Regions from separate parts of the Trujillonella humicola genome, predicted to be linked through region 4. Evidence: riboswitches for the same ligand, from Rfam matches in the RefSeq annotation. Region 4 holds a riboswitch; each other region holds the start of a gene.

Region 1 (3,592 bases), on a different contig from region 4:
AACGCGAAGCCTTGCAGGAAGCCCGACAGGCAGGCGGCGGTGAACAGGGAGCCGCAGACCAGGGCGGGCCAGCGCATCCGGCCGGCCGCGACCACGCCGAAGCCCCAGGCCAGGGGCACGGTCAGCACGAGCAGCACCGAGTAGTAGCCGATCGCGAACCGGCCGATGGCGGCGCCGGCGCCGTCCTGGGAGCCCAGCTCGGCCATGCTCTCGGCGGCCAGCAGCAGCGGGAGCAGCAGCAGCGGGGTGACCACCACGAGGGGCAGCCCGAGCAGCCGGCCCCGCCAGCCGGTCAGCGTGTCGTGCCGCCCGCTGAAGCGCAGCAGCGACCGGCGCAGCCCCTCCCCGTACAACGACAGCGGGAGCAGGGCCAGCAGGAAGCCCAGGACGTCCATGCCCAGGCCGGCGTCCACCAGGTCCACCACGACGTCGGGGGCGCCGAGCTCGGCCGGCAGCACCTCGACCAGGCGGTCGGTGAGCCGCTGCACCTCGTCCGCGCCGATCACCAGGCCGGTGAGCCGCACGGCCACGAGCAGCAGGGGGATGACGGCGATCCCGGCGTAGAACGTCAGCCCGGCGCCGATCAGCGCGAGGTCGCGGCCGCGCAGCCGGTCGCGGACCGTGGCCCCGAGGAAGCGCAGCTCCGCGCGGACCCGGGCTCGGGTCCACGCGGACCCCGCGGGCAGCGGGGAGCCCGAGGTGCTCAGCCCTCGGACTCGGAGGTCTGGGTCGACGGGCCTTCCGTCTCGGCGCAGTCGGCGGTGTTCTCGGCGGTGCCGCACTCCTGCTCGTTGCGGTCCACGTCGGTGTTCGTCCCGCCCTCGGTGTTGCTGCACCCGGTGGTCACGGAGGCGGCGATGGCGAGGGCGACGAGCGGGCGGGTCAGTGCCCGCCGGGTGATGCGCATGCCCCGCAGAGTGCACGCGGGACCGCACCGGCAAACCCGGCGGACGACAGGGCCCGACGCCGTCATCCGGGGGCGTGGCCGGGGTCACCGCGGGCTCCCGCCCCGGGGCCGTCCGGCACGGCTCCGGTGCGCGGGCCGGTTCGAAGCGTCAGTGCAGGTCAGCCCCCCGGTCCTCGGGTAGGGACGCCGTCCCGGAGGTTGCGGCACGGAATCGGTCGCTCACCGTGAGCAAACGAATTACACGCTGGTGATTGTCACGGACCCGTCACGGCGCTTACCGTCTGTGCGTCCGGAGGGGCGCAGCGTCACCGACCTGGGTGACACCCCGCGGACGCCGTCGAGCCGGCCGACCCTCCCGAGGGGACGCCGGGCCGGGGACCCACCGCAGTCCTGGGGTGCAGTGCCCGCGGACCTCCCGCGAGCACCGGGCGTTCTCCCGCCCGAACCCGTCAGCTAACCCGGTAGGCGGCCGTCGGAGAAACGGAGAGCCGCCGGACCATGGCGACCCCTGAGCGTGCCTTCCCCGCGCGCCCGCACCACCCCCGCCGCAGCCCGGTCACCCGCCGGGCGCTGCTGCTGGCCTCCGCGATCGGCGTGGCCCTCGGCGTGACCCTCGTGCCGGCTCCCGCGGGGGCCGAGGAGCCGGGCACCGCGGCCGAGGCCGCCGAGCTGATGGCCGCCCGCGGTCACGAGCTCGAGGCGGTGACCGAGCAGTTCAACGAGGCACGAGAGCACCTCCTCGGTCTGCAGGCCGCCGCGGCGGAGGCCACGACCGCCGCCGACGCGGCGCAGGCGCAGGTCGCGGGCGCGCAGCAGCAGGTGCGCGGTGTGGCCCGCAGCGCGTGGACCGGCCAGACCGGTGGCTCGCTGGCGGCCCTGCTGACCAGCGAGTCGCCGGAGGAGTTCATCGACCAGGTCGCCGTCCTCGGCATGGTCGCCGACCACCAGAGCGACCTGCTGACCACGGCCGTGTCCGCCGGCGACGCGGCGGCCGCCGCCCGTGCCGCCGCCGACGCCGCGGCCGCCGAGGCGCAGCGCACCTACGACGCCGTCGCCGCGCAGCAGGCCGCGCTCGAGGCCGAGATCGCCGAGTACCGGGCCGACTTCCAGCGGCTGACCGCCGCCGAGCAGCAGGCCGCGCTGGCCGCGGCGGCAGCGGCGCACGCCGAGACCACCGCCAGCCGCGACGACCGCGAGGAGTCGACCGGGGCGACGGCGACCTCGGAACCCTCCGGGCCGGCCGCCTCGGCGCCCTCCGCGCCGGTCGTGACCGGCGGCGGGGCCGCCCAGGTCGCGATCGACACCGCCATGGCCCAGCGCGGCAAGCCCTACGTGTGGGCCGCCGCCGGGCCGCGCTCCTTCGACTGCTCGGGACTGACCCAGTACGCCTTCCGCGCCGCCGGGATCAGCCTGCCGCACTCCAGCCGGATGCAGTCCCAGATGGGCCAGGCCGTCTCCCGCGCCGACCTGCGCCCCGGCGACCTGGTCTTCTTCTACAGCCCCGTGAGCCACGTGGGCATCTACATCGGCAACGGCCAGATGGTGCACGCGCCGACGTCCGGGGACGTCGTGAAGGTCGCCTCGATCGACTCCATGGGCGGCTACTCCGGCGCCCGCCGCATCGCCGGGTAGTCGACGGGCCTCCCCGTCCTCCACCGCTCGCTCGCGCTCGCGGCGGGCCCCTACCGGGAGGCCGCCCGGGGTCGGGTGACCGCCTGCAGCAGGCCCCAGACGAAGCGGGCTCGCCGGCCGTCGGGCAGCGCGACCTCCCAGTGCGCCGGCGCCTGCGCCCCCACGTGCCGGGCCCCGGGGACGGCGGCGACGTCGTCGACGACGTGCTGCCAGACCAGCAGCCGGCCCGGGCGCGCGGCCGGGACCCCCGAACCCGGACCGCGGACCAGCTGCTCGTCGAGCACCTCGCCGCCGGGGCCGCTGACCACCCGCCAGCGCAGCTGCGGCCACAGCGGCAGCGGCCACTGGCGCAGCTCCAGCTCCAGGTCGCCGTGCCGGCGGGGGACGCAGGTGTCGGGCGGTCCGAGCACCGCCGTCCGCAGGGCCAGGCCGCGGGGCGCCCGGGAACTGTGCTGCAGCGCCTGCCACCGGGTGTGCGCCGCATGGGCTGCGCCGCGCGTCGCCGACAGCCGCGGCAGCGCGTCGGCGACCAGGTCGGGGCGGACGTCGGCCATCCGTCGCAGCAGGACCAGGCAGAACTCCCGCCGCGCCAGTCCCCGCACCCCGACGACCCTGCCACCCGCAGCCCGCCCGGTGAGGGCGGGGGAGGCCGGCCCCGCGGGCCGGGCCCTGCCGCGCACGTCACAGCGCCGGGTGGGGACGCCGCGGCGCGGTCGGCCGTTGGACCCGGGCGGACCGTCGCCGTCGAGAGGGAGCCGATGAGCCCGCGCACCGCCGTCCCGCTGTTCCGCGCCGTCGCCGTCGCCGAGGCGCTGACCTGGGTCGGCCTGCTGGCCGGCATGTACGTCAAGTACGTGCCGGGCACGTCCGAGCTGGGGGTGCAGGTGTTCGGCCCGATCCACGGGGCGGTGTTCGTGCTCTACGTGGCGGTCGCGCTCCTGACGGCCCGGGTGCTGCGTTGGTCGCCGGGGACGACGCTGCTGGCCCTCGCGGCCTCGATCCCGCCGCTGGCCACCGTGGTCTTCGAGCTGTGGGCGCGCCGGACCGGCCGGC
Region 2 (3,592 bases), on a different contig from region 4:
CTCGGGCACATCACCGCGGACACCGTGGGGCTCGTCACCGCGGTCGGCGTCATCACCATCGCGCTCTCCACCTACATGATCCTCTACTCGGCAGCGCTCTACGCCCGGCTGGCGCCGCTCCTGTCGGTCTTCGAGCGGGCGCGGCCGCGGCACGCGGACGACAGCGGGGACGCCGCCGACAGCGGCGTCGACCTCGTCGTCGTCGGCGCCGGCCGCTACGGCGGCCGGCTCGTCCGGCAGCTGCTGGCCCGGGAGGCCCGCGTGCTCGTCGTCGACAGCGATCCGCAGGCCCTGGAGCGGGTCGGCAAGGACGGCGCGCAGACCCTCTACGGGGACGCTGAGGAGCCCGAGCTGGTCGACGCGCTGCCGCTGCGCGGCGCGTCGTGGGTGGTCAGCACCGTGCCCGACCGGTCGGTCAACCTGGCCCTCCTGCACGGTCTGGAGCAGGCCGGCTTCACCGGATCGGTCGCGCTGACCGCGCACAACGACCACGATGCCGACCGGCTCGAGGCCGCCGGTGTGGACGTCGTCCTGCGGCCTTTCCACGCGGCCGCCGACAGCGGTGCCGCCATCCTCCTCGAGGAGGCCGGGACGTGGGGCGCGGCGAGGTGACCGGCCGGGGATGACCGGCGGGCCGGTCCGCCGGTCCGGGGACACCCCGCGACGGCGACGGCCGCCCGGTGCAGGACCGGGCGGCCGTCGTCGTGCTGCGGGGGTGCCCGCCGTGTCGGCTCAGCCGACGTAGTTCACGTGCACGTGGTCGAAGTGGTTCGCGGTCACGCCACCGCGGTCGGCCATCGCCCGCCAGGCGCCACCGGGGGAGGTGATGATCCGCTGCTCCCAGATGACGTACTCGACACCCAGCTCGCCCCAGTGGTCGAGGTGGTACTGGGCGATGGCGTCGCCGAGGGCGTTGTCCCGCATGACCATGTAGTCGACGGCCAGCCCCGAGGGGTGGCCGTGCGGGTCGACCGCGCTGGCGCGGGTGCCGCCGAGCGTGATGGCGGCGGCGCCCGGGACGTTCGACACCACCGCGTTCGCGGCGGCCTGCGCCGGCGGCCGGATCGGGCCGGCGCTGTTGGTGATGCGCGCGACCGCCTCGACGGCCGCGGCGACCGGCGCCGGAGCCGGGGCCGCTGCGGCGACCGGAGCCGGAGCCGGCTCGGGGGCGGGCGCAGGGGCCGGCTCGGGAGCAGGGGCCGGCGCGGGCTCGGGGGCGTGCGCAGGGGCCGGCTCCGGGGCCGCCTCCGCCGCGGGCTCCGGTGCGGGCGCGGGCGCGGGCGCGGGCTCCGGCTCTGGGGCGGCCTCGGGTGCCGGGGCGGCGTCGGGGGCCGGAGCCGGCTCGGGGGCCGGCGGGACCGAGTCGCCCGCGGGGCCGTTGGTGCCCGGGACGGTCCCGACCGAACCGCTCAGGGTGAAGACCTGGCCGGGGAAGATCAGGTCCGGGTCGGCGCCGATCGCCGAGACGTTGCGGTGGTAGAGCTCCCGCCACGGCTGGTCGAAGTCGGCGGCGATGCGGGACACGGTGTCGCCGCGGACGACGGTGTAGGTGCCGTCCGGAGCCGCGTGCCGGCCGTAGCTCGCGGTGGTGTCCTCGTAGGTCTCGGGAGCCGAGGACGCCGAGCCGTGTGCGTGCTGCACGTGGGCGTCGGCGGCGCCGGACCAGTCGGGGACGGCGGGGGTGGCCTGCGCCGTGGCCGGCGAGCCGAAGACGCCGAGCCCGACGACGGTGGCGCCGGCGGCGAGGGGAGCGCGGGAGAGGGCCTTCTTGGTGCGGACGTAGCGGGGAGCGCGGTGCTTGGACACGGGGTGTGAGTTCTCCGATCACCGCCGGTGAGGTGAGCTGTCGGGTTCGGGCGATCGGTGCCCGGCCGCTGCGCGGCTTCACCCCGAGGCGCGGATGCGCCGTGGAGACCTGGGTCCCCCACCCCTGCCCTGGGAGGAGTGGATGACGACCGGTGGGCAGGGTTGGGCGGACCGGTCGCCGCGTTCACTGTGCGGAACGCTGCCAAGACGCTACGTATGGAGATGTCAGTTGTCGTCGTGACGCAGATCATGCTCGGCGTCCGCACTGCTCGTACCGGCGTGTCCAGGGGCCGTGACGAAACCCACCCGACCCCTACGGCCGGTTTCCCGACCGATCCGGTCGGCATCCGCCTACCGTGGACACGTGGCACGACCGTTCCGGCAGCAGGTGGACGAGGGCATCCTCGACCGCGCCGCCGGGCTGTTCGCCCGTCGCGGGTTCGCGAAGACGTCGGTCCAGGACATCGCGGTCGCCGTCGGCCTGTCCAAGGCCGGTCTGCTGCACCACTACCCGAGCAAGGACGCCCTCTACGAGGCCGTGCTGGCGCACGCCGAGGGGATGGGGCGGCGAGTCGTGAGCGCGGTGGCGGAGCTGCCGCCGGGCCGCGAGCGCGACCTGCGGGCCCTCGAGATCCTCGTGGACGTCGCCCTCGCCCACCCGGGCATCGTCGCCCTGATGCTCGGACCGGCCACCGATCCCGGGCCCGCGACCGAGGAGCCGGCGGCGGCGGGCACCGAGGTGCTGCGCGCCTTCGGCGTGGAGCAGGAGACGGCCGAGGCCGAGCGGCTCGTCCGGGTCGTCGGCGCCCTGTCCGCGCTCGCCGTCCTCACCCTCGCCGCGCACTCCGCGGGCACGACCACCGAGTGGCGGCGGCACATCGTCGCCACCTGCTCCGACGCGCTGGGCCACCGCCGCCCCGGCGCGCCGCCCCCCGATCCCCACCAGGTGGAGGCCTGATCCCGCATGGCTGTCCTGCTGTCCCGACTCGGGGCCTTCGCGTACCGGCGCCGGCTGCCCGTCGTGCTCGTCTGGCTGGTGGTCCTCGTGGGCGGGGGCGTCGGCGCCGTCACCCTGTCCGGGGAGACCGACAACAGCTTCTCGATCCCGGGGCAGGAGTCGACCAACGCGCTCGAGCGGATCGCCGAGGAGTTCCCCGACGGTCCCTCCGGGGCCACGGCGCGGGTCGTCTTCGCCTCGCCCGAAGGCGGGGTGATCGACGTCCCGGCGGTGCAGGCCCTGGTCGCCGACCTCGGGCAGCTGCCCGGCGTCGTGGGGGCCAGCGACCCGTTCGACCCGGCCAACCCCGGCGTGAACTCGGCCCAGCCGACGATCGCCTACAGCACCGTCGCCTACGACGCCGCGCCCGGCGAGGTGACCCCGGAGCAGCAGGACGCGCTGCTCGCCGCGGTCGAGGACGCCGGCAGCGGCATCCTGACCGTCGAGGTCGGCGGCGAGGCGGTGCAGGAGCCGCCGCACGTCGGCGGTCCCGCGGAGGTGGTCGGCGTCGTCGTCGCCCTGGTCGTCCTGGCGGTGACCTTCGGCTCGCTGCTCGTCGCCGGGTTGAACCTGCTCACCGCGGTGGTCGGCGTCGGGATCGGCGTCGCCGGCATCACGATCGCCACCGGCGTCACCGAGCTCTCCTCGACCACGCCGATCCTGGCGGCGATGCTCGGCCTGGCCGTCGGCATCGACTACGCGCTGTTCATCATCACGCGGCACCGGCAGGAGCTGCGCCGCGGCGCCGACGTGCCCACGGCCGTGGCCACCGCGGTCGGCACGGCCGGA
Region 3 (3,592 bases), on a different contig from region 4:
CGACGCGGGCCGGTGACCCCCGAAGGGGTCACCGGCCCGGTCACGTCGGCAGCCGGAGTGCGGGGCGCGCCGGCTCAGAGGATGCGGCGGACGGCGGTGATGCCGCCCATGGAGTCCACGCTGACCACCTTGACCGGCTGGCCCGAGGTGGAGGCGTGGACCATCTGGCCGTTGCCGATGTACATGGAGACGTGGCTGACCGGGCTGTAGTAGAAGATCAGGTCGCCCGGCTGCATCTCGGCCCGCGAGACGGCGGTGCCCATCTGCGACTGCATGCGGCTGGAGTGCGGCAGGCTGACGCCGGCGGCGGCGTAGGCGTACTGCGTGAGGCCGGAGCAGTCGAAGGCGTTCGGCCCGCCGGCCCCCCAGACGTAGGGGTCCCCGACCTGGGCCAGCGCGGTGTCGACGGCCACCTGGGCGGCGCCGCTGCTCGCCACCGGGCGGGCGACCGCGGCGGGGGCGACGGGCTCGCCCGTGCGCACGGTCTGGGCCTGCTGCACCTGCGCCTGCTGGGCCGCGGTCAGCTCGTCGTACTGCCGCTGGTAGTCGGCGATGTCGGAGTGGAGCGCATCCTCCTGGGCGCTGAGGTCGTCGAGCGTCTGCCGGGCGGCGACCTCCGCGGCCTCGGCGTCCGCCTCGGCCTGCTCGGCCTGCTCGGCCGCCGCCGACACGTCGTCCAGCACGCCGGTGGTGTGGCCGGAGATCTGGTCGAGCATCGCCAGGCTGCTCACGAAGTCCTCGGCGGAGTCGCTGGTCATCAGCAGGTTCAGCGTGGCCAGGCTGTCGTCGGCTCCGGTGTAGGCGCTGCGCGCGACCTGGCGGATCTGCCCGTCGAGCGCGTCCAGCTGTTCCTGCGTGGTCGCCAGCTCCTGGCGCGCGGCCTCGACGGCGAGGCGCTGCAGGGCGAGCACCTCGCGGGCCTCGTTCACCTGCTCGGTGACCGCCTCGAGGCGGTGGCTGGCCTCGGCCACCAGCTGGGCGGCCTGCTCGGGGGTCGTCGCCGCCTCGGGGTCTGCCAGGGCGGTACCCGGGAGGGCGGTGACGACCAGGGCGGCCGTGGTCCCCACCAGCAGCCCGCGGCCGAGCCGGCGGGGGCGGGAGGGACGCTGGTCCCCGGCCGGGAGACCGGGGTGGAACTGTGCTCGTGCATGCCCCAGGGCAGGGCGAGGCGTCGCCACGGTCGGCGGCTCTCCGTTCTTCCTCAGCAACCGCCTACCGAGTTAGCTGACGGGTTCGGGCTGGGAAGACGTGCCCTATCTCTGCGCGCCGCGGACGGCGCGTGCACGCCGGCGGGGCCGGCGCGCACGAGAACTCACCCCAGTGCTGCGGTGGGTCCCCGGCTCACCTCGGTCCCGGGCGCCCCCGGAGGTGGCGCCCGAGCCTGCGGTGACTCGGCGGTGTCCGGCCGAGGTCGCCCCGCGCGGGGCGACGACCACCCGGTCGGACGCCGGACACGGTACGGCCGTGATGCAGATGTGACAAACGCGGGAGGCGTGGATTGTGGGAATCGACACGTTCAGCATGCTCGCCACTCCGGTGCGTCACCACCGCGGTCAGCCGATCCGGCGGCGGCCCCCCGGCGTCTCCTCGGGCACGGCCCGGTGCCGCAGCGGGGGCACCAGGCCCCCCTCGGCGAGCGCCCGGACGGCGCGGCGCTCCACCTCGTCGAGCTCCACGACCACCCCGCCCGGGGTGGTCGTCGTCGCGGACTCCTCCTCGGGGGCGCCCGGACGGCGGGTCATCGGCACCACGGCCGGATCGGTGCCCTGCCAGCCCGGCGGCGCGCCGAGCAGCACCGTCACCACGCAGTCGGCGCAGCCGGTACCGCGGGCGGTGCAGGTGTCGCAGTCGATGAGCATGGCCGCTCTCCTCCCGGTCCTCTCGTCGGTCGGGCGCGACGCTAGGCACGCCCTCCGACAGTTCCGGTCAGGTCCCGGCGTACTCCCAGTGCCACGGCTCCTCCCGGCCGTTCCCCGGATCGGCCCAGGTGGGGTGCAGCCAGCCGAACCGGCCCGCGTTGGCCACCATCCACTGGTACTGCGCGGTGCCGAAGGTCTGGACGCCGCCGCACAGGTCGACCGCCAGACCCCAGCCGTGGTTGCTGGTCCCGGGCACGGCCGCCAGCGCCGGCTTCTGCCCGTACAGCCGGACCTGGCTGGCGTAGGTCCGGTAGGAGTCGGTGATGCACAGGGGCGTGCCGAACGCGGAGGCGAAGGCGGCGCTCATGGCGCGGTAGGCCGCGGCCGCGTCGCAGCGCAGCGCGTGGGCCGCGACGCCGATCTCGCAGAGCGCACTCGGCGGGATGAGGCCGTTGGGGTAGCCGCCCCACGACCGCGCGCCGTCGAAGCTCGGCGGGTACACGGTGTTGCCGCACTGCACCTCCAGCGCGCCACCGGTCGGCCCGGGGGCCGGCTCGGCCGGTCGCTGCCCGGTGCTCGGCCGGCCGATCACGAGCACCTGGTCCATCGGCAGGGAGCGCACGACCACCGCGCCGGCCCGGGCGTCGGCGGCCAGCATCGACCGGGTGTCCAGTGCCAGGCCCACGTGGCCCAGGCCGGCCTCCGGCGTCCCGAGGAAGACCAGGTCTCCCGGCAGAACGTCCTCCTTCGCGATCGGCCGGGTGACGGCGAAGAGGCCGGCCTGGTCGGCCGGGAGGTCGACGCCGGCCGCCCCGTAGGCCGACCGGACCAACGACCCGCAGTCGAAGGACTCCGGCCCGGTGGTGCCCGGCGCGTAGGGCAGGCCCAGGGAGTCCATCGCCGTGCTCACCGCGGTCAGCACCTCACGGGGCAGCACCAGCAGCGACGTGGGCTGGCGCGGCAGCTGCGCGGCCCCGGCCTGCGCACCTCCGGACACCGAGCCGACGGGGACCAGCCCGGCGGGCAGCCCGGCGACCGGGTCGAGCAGCTGGGCGGCGGGAGGGGCCTGGACCCCGGCGGCCACGAGCTCGTCCAGGTAGGCACGCCAGTTCGCCGCGGTCTGCTCGTTGACCCGCACCTGCTCCTGCTGCAGCTGCGCCAGCTGTCGGTCGACGTCGCCGAGGGCGGCGTCCAGCTCGCCGGTCACCTCGGCCGCCGCCGCCTCCAGCGCCCGGACCTCCGCCGCGACCCGATCGGCCCGCGCCTGCGCCTCGGCCAGCGCCGCGGCGGCGCGGTCGCGCTCGGTGACCGCGGCCCGCCGCTGCCGCTCGGCCGCGGTCACCACCGCGGCGGCGTGCGCGTCGACGGCCTCCAGGTAGCCCATCGCGGCCACGATCTCCCCCGGGTCCCCGCCGGTCAGCAGGAGGGTCAGCGGGGTGAGCGCGCCGCCGTCGCGGTAGATCGCGGAGGCGTACTCCGCCACCACCTGCTGGTACCCGAGCAGCTCACCCTCGAGGTCGGCGACCGCGGCCTCGGCCTGCCGCGCGGCGTCCTGCGCGGCGGACAGCGCCCCCTGCGCGGCCATCACCTCGCCCTGGCGCGCCAGCAGGTCGGCCTGGACCTCCGCGGCCCGGCGCTGCAGCTCGTCCAGCGCCTCGCTGTCCAGCACGCCGGAGGTGCCGCCGGGCTGGTCGCTCGGGTCCGCCGCGGCCGGCCCCGGAGGCGCGGCGAGG
Region 4 (3,592 bases):
GTGGGCACGGTGGGTCTGTTCGCCGCGGCGCCGTTCTGGCACGCCTGGCACCGGCTGCGCCGCCCGCCGGTCCTCCGCTCCGCCGTCCTCTACACCGCCCTGGGGGCCGCGCTCGTCGCCCTGACGTCGCTGATCCCGCGGGACGCGAGCGGGGAGCCGGTCGGCAGCGGCGCCGCGGCGGTGAACGGCGTCCTCGCCGTCTCGGCCGTGGCCGTCGTCGTCGCGGCCTGCCTGCAGCTGCGCCCGCTGCGCCGGGAGGTGTACGGCCGCCCCGGCGAGCTGCCCTCGCACTCCGACCGCGTGCTGGCGGGGGCGCTGGCGGCGCGCGCCCGGCGGGAGGAGGCGCGCGAGCTCGCCGGCCGCGATCCGGCGCTGGCCCGGGACCTGGGCATCGGCCGGCCCGATCTCGGCCGCGGGTACGACGACGGCGGGCTGGTCGACGTCAACACCGCTCCGGCCGCGGTCATCGAGCAGGTGTGCACGATCGACCGCTCGCACGCCGCGGCGATCGTCGCCGCCCGAGAGCGGCGCGGGTCGTTCTACAACGTCGGGGAGCTCCTGGTGGACGTCGACCTGCCGCCGCACGTCGCCGCGCACCTGCAGGAACGCGGCATCGCGCTCTGAGGCGGCATCGCACCGGTGTCGCGTCGCTCAGCGTGAGCTCCGGCCCGCACGGCCACCCGGCCGGGGGAGGGCGGTCACCCGTCGTCGTGGTGCCCGGGGTCCCCGGTGCGTGGTCCGGTCGATGGAGGGGAGGAGAGGGCCGCAACGCCGCGCCGCCCGGGGGAGGAACCGTGACCAGCGTCGACCCGCAACCCAGCCCCGCTCCGACGGTCGGGACGACCTGCACGCGCAGGACCGCCGGCCACACGCCGCACCGCGCCACGATCCTGCTGTGCCACACCGGGGCGCTGTCGGAGTGGCGGTCGGTGTTCGTGCTCGGCGTCCACGACGGGGTGGTCACCCTCGCCGACGGCGACGAGGTCGTCGGCTTCGCCAACCACGCTCCCGGGGAGCTGGCCCGCGCGGTGGCCGAGGCCGGCCCTGAGGCCCACCTGAACACCCGCTTCGGCTACCTGTTCCTCGCCTCGTGGCCGCGGGATCCGGAGGCCGTGTTCTCCCTGGCTCCCACGGACCGGCCGCATTCCCCCTGCGGCTGAGCGGCTGAGCGCCTCGGAGCCCCGGTCGCAGCGCGGCGACCGGGGTGCCGAGGGATCCTCACCAGGCGGGGCGGGCCGATCCGACGTAACCGGGCACCGAGCCGGCCCACACCACGGAGACGGGCTTCCCGTACGTGGAGGAGTGGACCATCATCCCGTTGCCGACGTACATGCCGACGTGGCCGACGGGGCTGTAGAAGAACAGCAGGTCACCGGGCTGCATGTCCCACAGGCTGATCGGCAGGCCGATCTGGGACTGCATCCGCGACGAGTGCGGCAGGTTGATGCCCGCGGCCGCGTACGAGTACTTGACCAGGCCCGAGCAGTCGAAGCTCGACGGCCCGCCACCACCCCACCGGTAGGGCTTGCCGACCTGGGCCAGCGCCGTGTCGACGGCGACCTGGGCCGCCGGGGTCGGGGCGAAGGACGGGACGGCCGTCGGAACGGCCGCCGGCACCGCGGCAGGCACTGCGGCGGGGACGGAGGCGGGCACCGAGGCGGCGGCCGCAGTGGGGGTGAGGGCGAAGCCCGCACCGGCGACCAGGGCGATCGCGGCCCCCTTGACGGAACGGGGCAGACGGCGCGAGGACGTGCGAGTAGTCGTCATGGACGACGGGTTCTCCTTGGGTCTCCGTGTTCCGCCTACCGGGTTAGCTGACGGGTTCGGACGCAGGAATCGCCCGGCCTGTCCCGGGACGTCGTCGTCCCGGCACAGCGCTTCACCCCACTGGTTCGGTGGGTCCCCGGTCCGGGCGGCGCTTCGTCGCGGCGCCCGGTTCGGCGGGTCCGCCGAGTGTCGCCAGCTGATCAGCGACGGGTAGGGGCCTCGACGGACGGCATGACGCTAGGGCGGCCCTCGACCCCCGGCAGCGCGGCCCGCAGCCGGACACGCCACGGCCGTCCCACCCCGAGCTCGGGCGTGTCGGAACCGCCCGTGCGGGCGTTGAGCAGCGCGGACGCCGTCCCGCCGCCGCTCCGGGTCGCGACCCATGTCGCATCGTCCGGTGTAATCGAATCGCCGCGGCATGGCACCACGCAGCGTCGCCGGGCGTTGGCGGGGCGTCGACGGAAATGCCCGGGGTTGACCCACCGGTCGAGCGGGCAACGACGGGGCAACGACGACGTGAACCGACCCGACTGGAGGAGGAAGACATGGCCGGGATGATCCGGAAGCTGATCGCCTCAGGCGTTGCCGCCAAGCTGGTGCAGGAGGCCCGCAAGCCGCACAACCAGGAGAAGATCAAGCAGATGGTGGCCAAGTTCGGCGACCAGAACAAGAAGCGCGGCGGAGGGGCCGGAGGGGGACGCGGCGCCGTCCGCTGACCCCAGCCCGAACGCACGACGACCCCTGCCCGGCAGCCGCCGGGCGGGGGTCGCTGGCTGTCTGCTCCCCGGGGAGGTCCATGAGGCCGTTGAGCCCGCTGGGGCTAGTTGGTTCCGGTACCCCGTGGATGGGGTCCCGTTCCGGCTCGGTGCGCCGATGAGAGCTCAGACGCGCAAGGACGCCTTGTCGTCTCTGCAGGACTCATCGACGCAGCGAGGAAGACCGCCATGACTCAGCAGTTGCAGGCTCCCCAGCCGCCCTATGCGGCGCCGGCGCCGGCCAAGAAGCCCTTCTACAAGAAGGCCTGGTTCCTCGTGGTGGCGGCGATCGCCGTCATCGCGGTCATCGCCAGCCAGAGCGCCGGAGGCTCGGGGGACTCCGGTGGCACGTCGGCGAACGGTGGCGCGGCCGGTGGCGCGGGCGACTCGGCGCCTGCCGTGAACGCGGACGCGACGATCGGTCAGCCGGCGCGCGACGGGAAGTTCGAGTTCGTCGTCCAGGGCATCGACTGCAGCCGCACCGAGATCGGCAGCCAGTACATGAGCACGACCGCGCAGGGCACGTTCTGCGTCGTCGACCTGACCGTGTCCAACATCGGGAACGAGCCGCAGAGCTTCTTCGGGGAGAACACGTCTCTCTTCAACGCCCAGGGCCAGGAGTTCAGCGCCGACACCGAGGCGGCCATCTACCTGGACGACTCGTCGTCGCTGTACGAGGAGATCAACCCGGGCAACATGGTCGTCAGCAAGGTCGTGTTCGACGTCCCGGCCGGCACCGTGCCCACGTCGATCGAGCTCCACGACTCGTCCTTCTCGGGTGGTGTCACCGTCAGCCTGCAGTAGCGGCGTGTCCGACCCCCGCCCGGCACGCCGCCGGGCGGGGGTCGTCCGCGTGTCAGGCCGGCGCGAGGTCCAGCACGTACAGGCCGGGGGCCGCGCAGAGCACCGGGTGCCGCTCGCTGCCGAGTGCGGCCGGCGCCGGCACCCGCGGCCCCGAGCGCACCGCCGTCCACTCCGCCCAGGTCTCCCACCAGCTGCCGGCGCGCTCCTCCGCGCCGGCCCGCCACTCCTCGGGGTCGGCCACCGCCTCGCCGCCCACCCAGTGCCTG

Evidence for each region. Region 4 has a riboswitch for cyclic di-AMP ahead of ACK586_RS12475 (NlpC/P60 family protein). Riboswitches for the same ligand answer to the same signal wherever they lie in the genome.
Region 1: it holds a riboswitch for cyclic di-AMP, as region 4 does, so the genes downstream of both, ACK586_RS00065 (C40 family peptidase) here and ACK586_RS12475 (NlpC/P60 family protein) in region 4, are expected to answer to the same signal.
Region 2: it holds a riboswitch for cyclic di-AMP, as region 4 does, so the genes downstream of both, ACK586_RS10750 (LysM peptidoglycan-binding domain-containing protein) here and ACK586_RS12475 (NlpC/P60 family protein) in region 4, are expected to answer to the same signal.
Region 3: it holds a riboswitch for cyclic di-AMP, as region 4 does, so the genes downstream of both, ACK586_RS22020 (C40 family peptidase) here and ACK586_RS12475 (NlpC/P60 family protein) in region 4, are expected to answer to the same signal.

The regions. Positions count from the first base shown of each region.
Region 1 is NZ_JBJNRJ010000001.1:8,931-12,522, forward strand. It holds partial or broken gene ACK586_RS00055 (YhjD/YihY/BrkB family envelope integrity protein) at 1-782, opposite strand, end outside; gene ACK586_RS00060 (hypothetical protein) at 704-907, opposite strand; cyclic di-AMP (ydaO/yuaA leader) riboswitch at 1,278-1,370, shown strand; gene ACK586_RS00065 (C40 family peptidase) at 1,406-2,539, shown strand; gene ACK586_RS00070 (hypothetical protein) at 2,590-3,141, opposite strand; gene ACK586_RS00075 (DUF3817 domain-containing protein) at 3,298-3,592, shown strand, end outside.
Region 2 is NZ_JBJNRJ010000016.1:48,071-51,662, forward strand. It holds gene ACK586_RS10745 (cation:proton antiporter) at 1-612, shown strand, start outside; gene ACK586_RS10750 (LysM peptidoglycan-binding domain-containing protein) at 733-1,806, opposite strand; cyclic di-AMP (ydaO/yuaA leader) riboswitch at 1,814-1,957, opposite strand; gene ACK586_RS10755 (TetR/AcrR family transcriptional regulator) at 2,171-2,764, shown strand; gene ACK586_RS10760 (MMPL family transporter) at 2,771-3,592, shown strand, end outside.
Region 3 is NZ_JBJNRJ010000062.1:24,520-28,111, forward strand. It holds gene ACK586_RS22020 (C40 family peptidase) at 75-1,067, opposite strand; cyclic di-AMP (ydaO/yuaA leader) riboswitch at 1,195-1,369, opposite strand; gene ACK586_RS22025 (hypothetical protein) at 1,554-1,859, opposite strand; gene ACK586_RS22030 (D-alanyl-D-alanine carboxypeptidase family protein) at 1,927-3,592, opposite strand, start outside.
Region 4 is NZ_JBJNRJ010000020.1:55,930-59,521, reverse strand. It holds gene ACK586_RS12485 (ComEA family DNA-binding protein) at 1-624, shown strand, start outside; gene ACK586_RS12480 (hypothetical protein) at 795-1,160, shown strand; gene ACK586_RS12475 (NlpC/P60 family protein) at 1,219-1,767, opposite strand; cyclic di-AMP (ydaO/yuaA leader) riboswitch at 1,785-1,928, opposite strand; gene ACK586_RS12470 (hypothetical protein) at 2,313-2,483, shown strand; gene ACK586_RS12465 (DUF4352 domain-containing protein) at 2,712-3,326, shown strand; gene ACK586_RS12460 (PHA/PHB synthase family protein) at 3,379-3,592, opposite strand, start outside.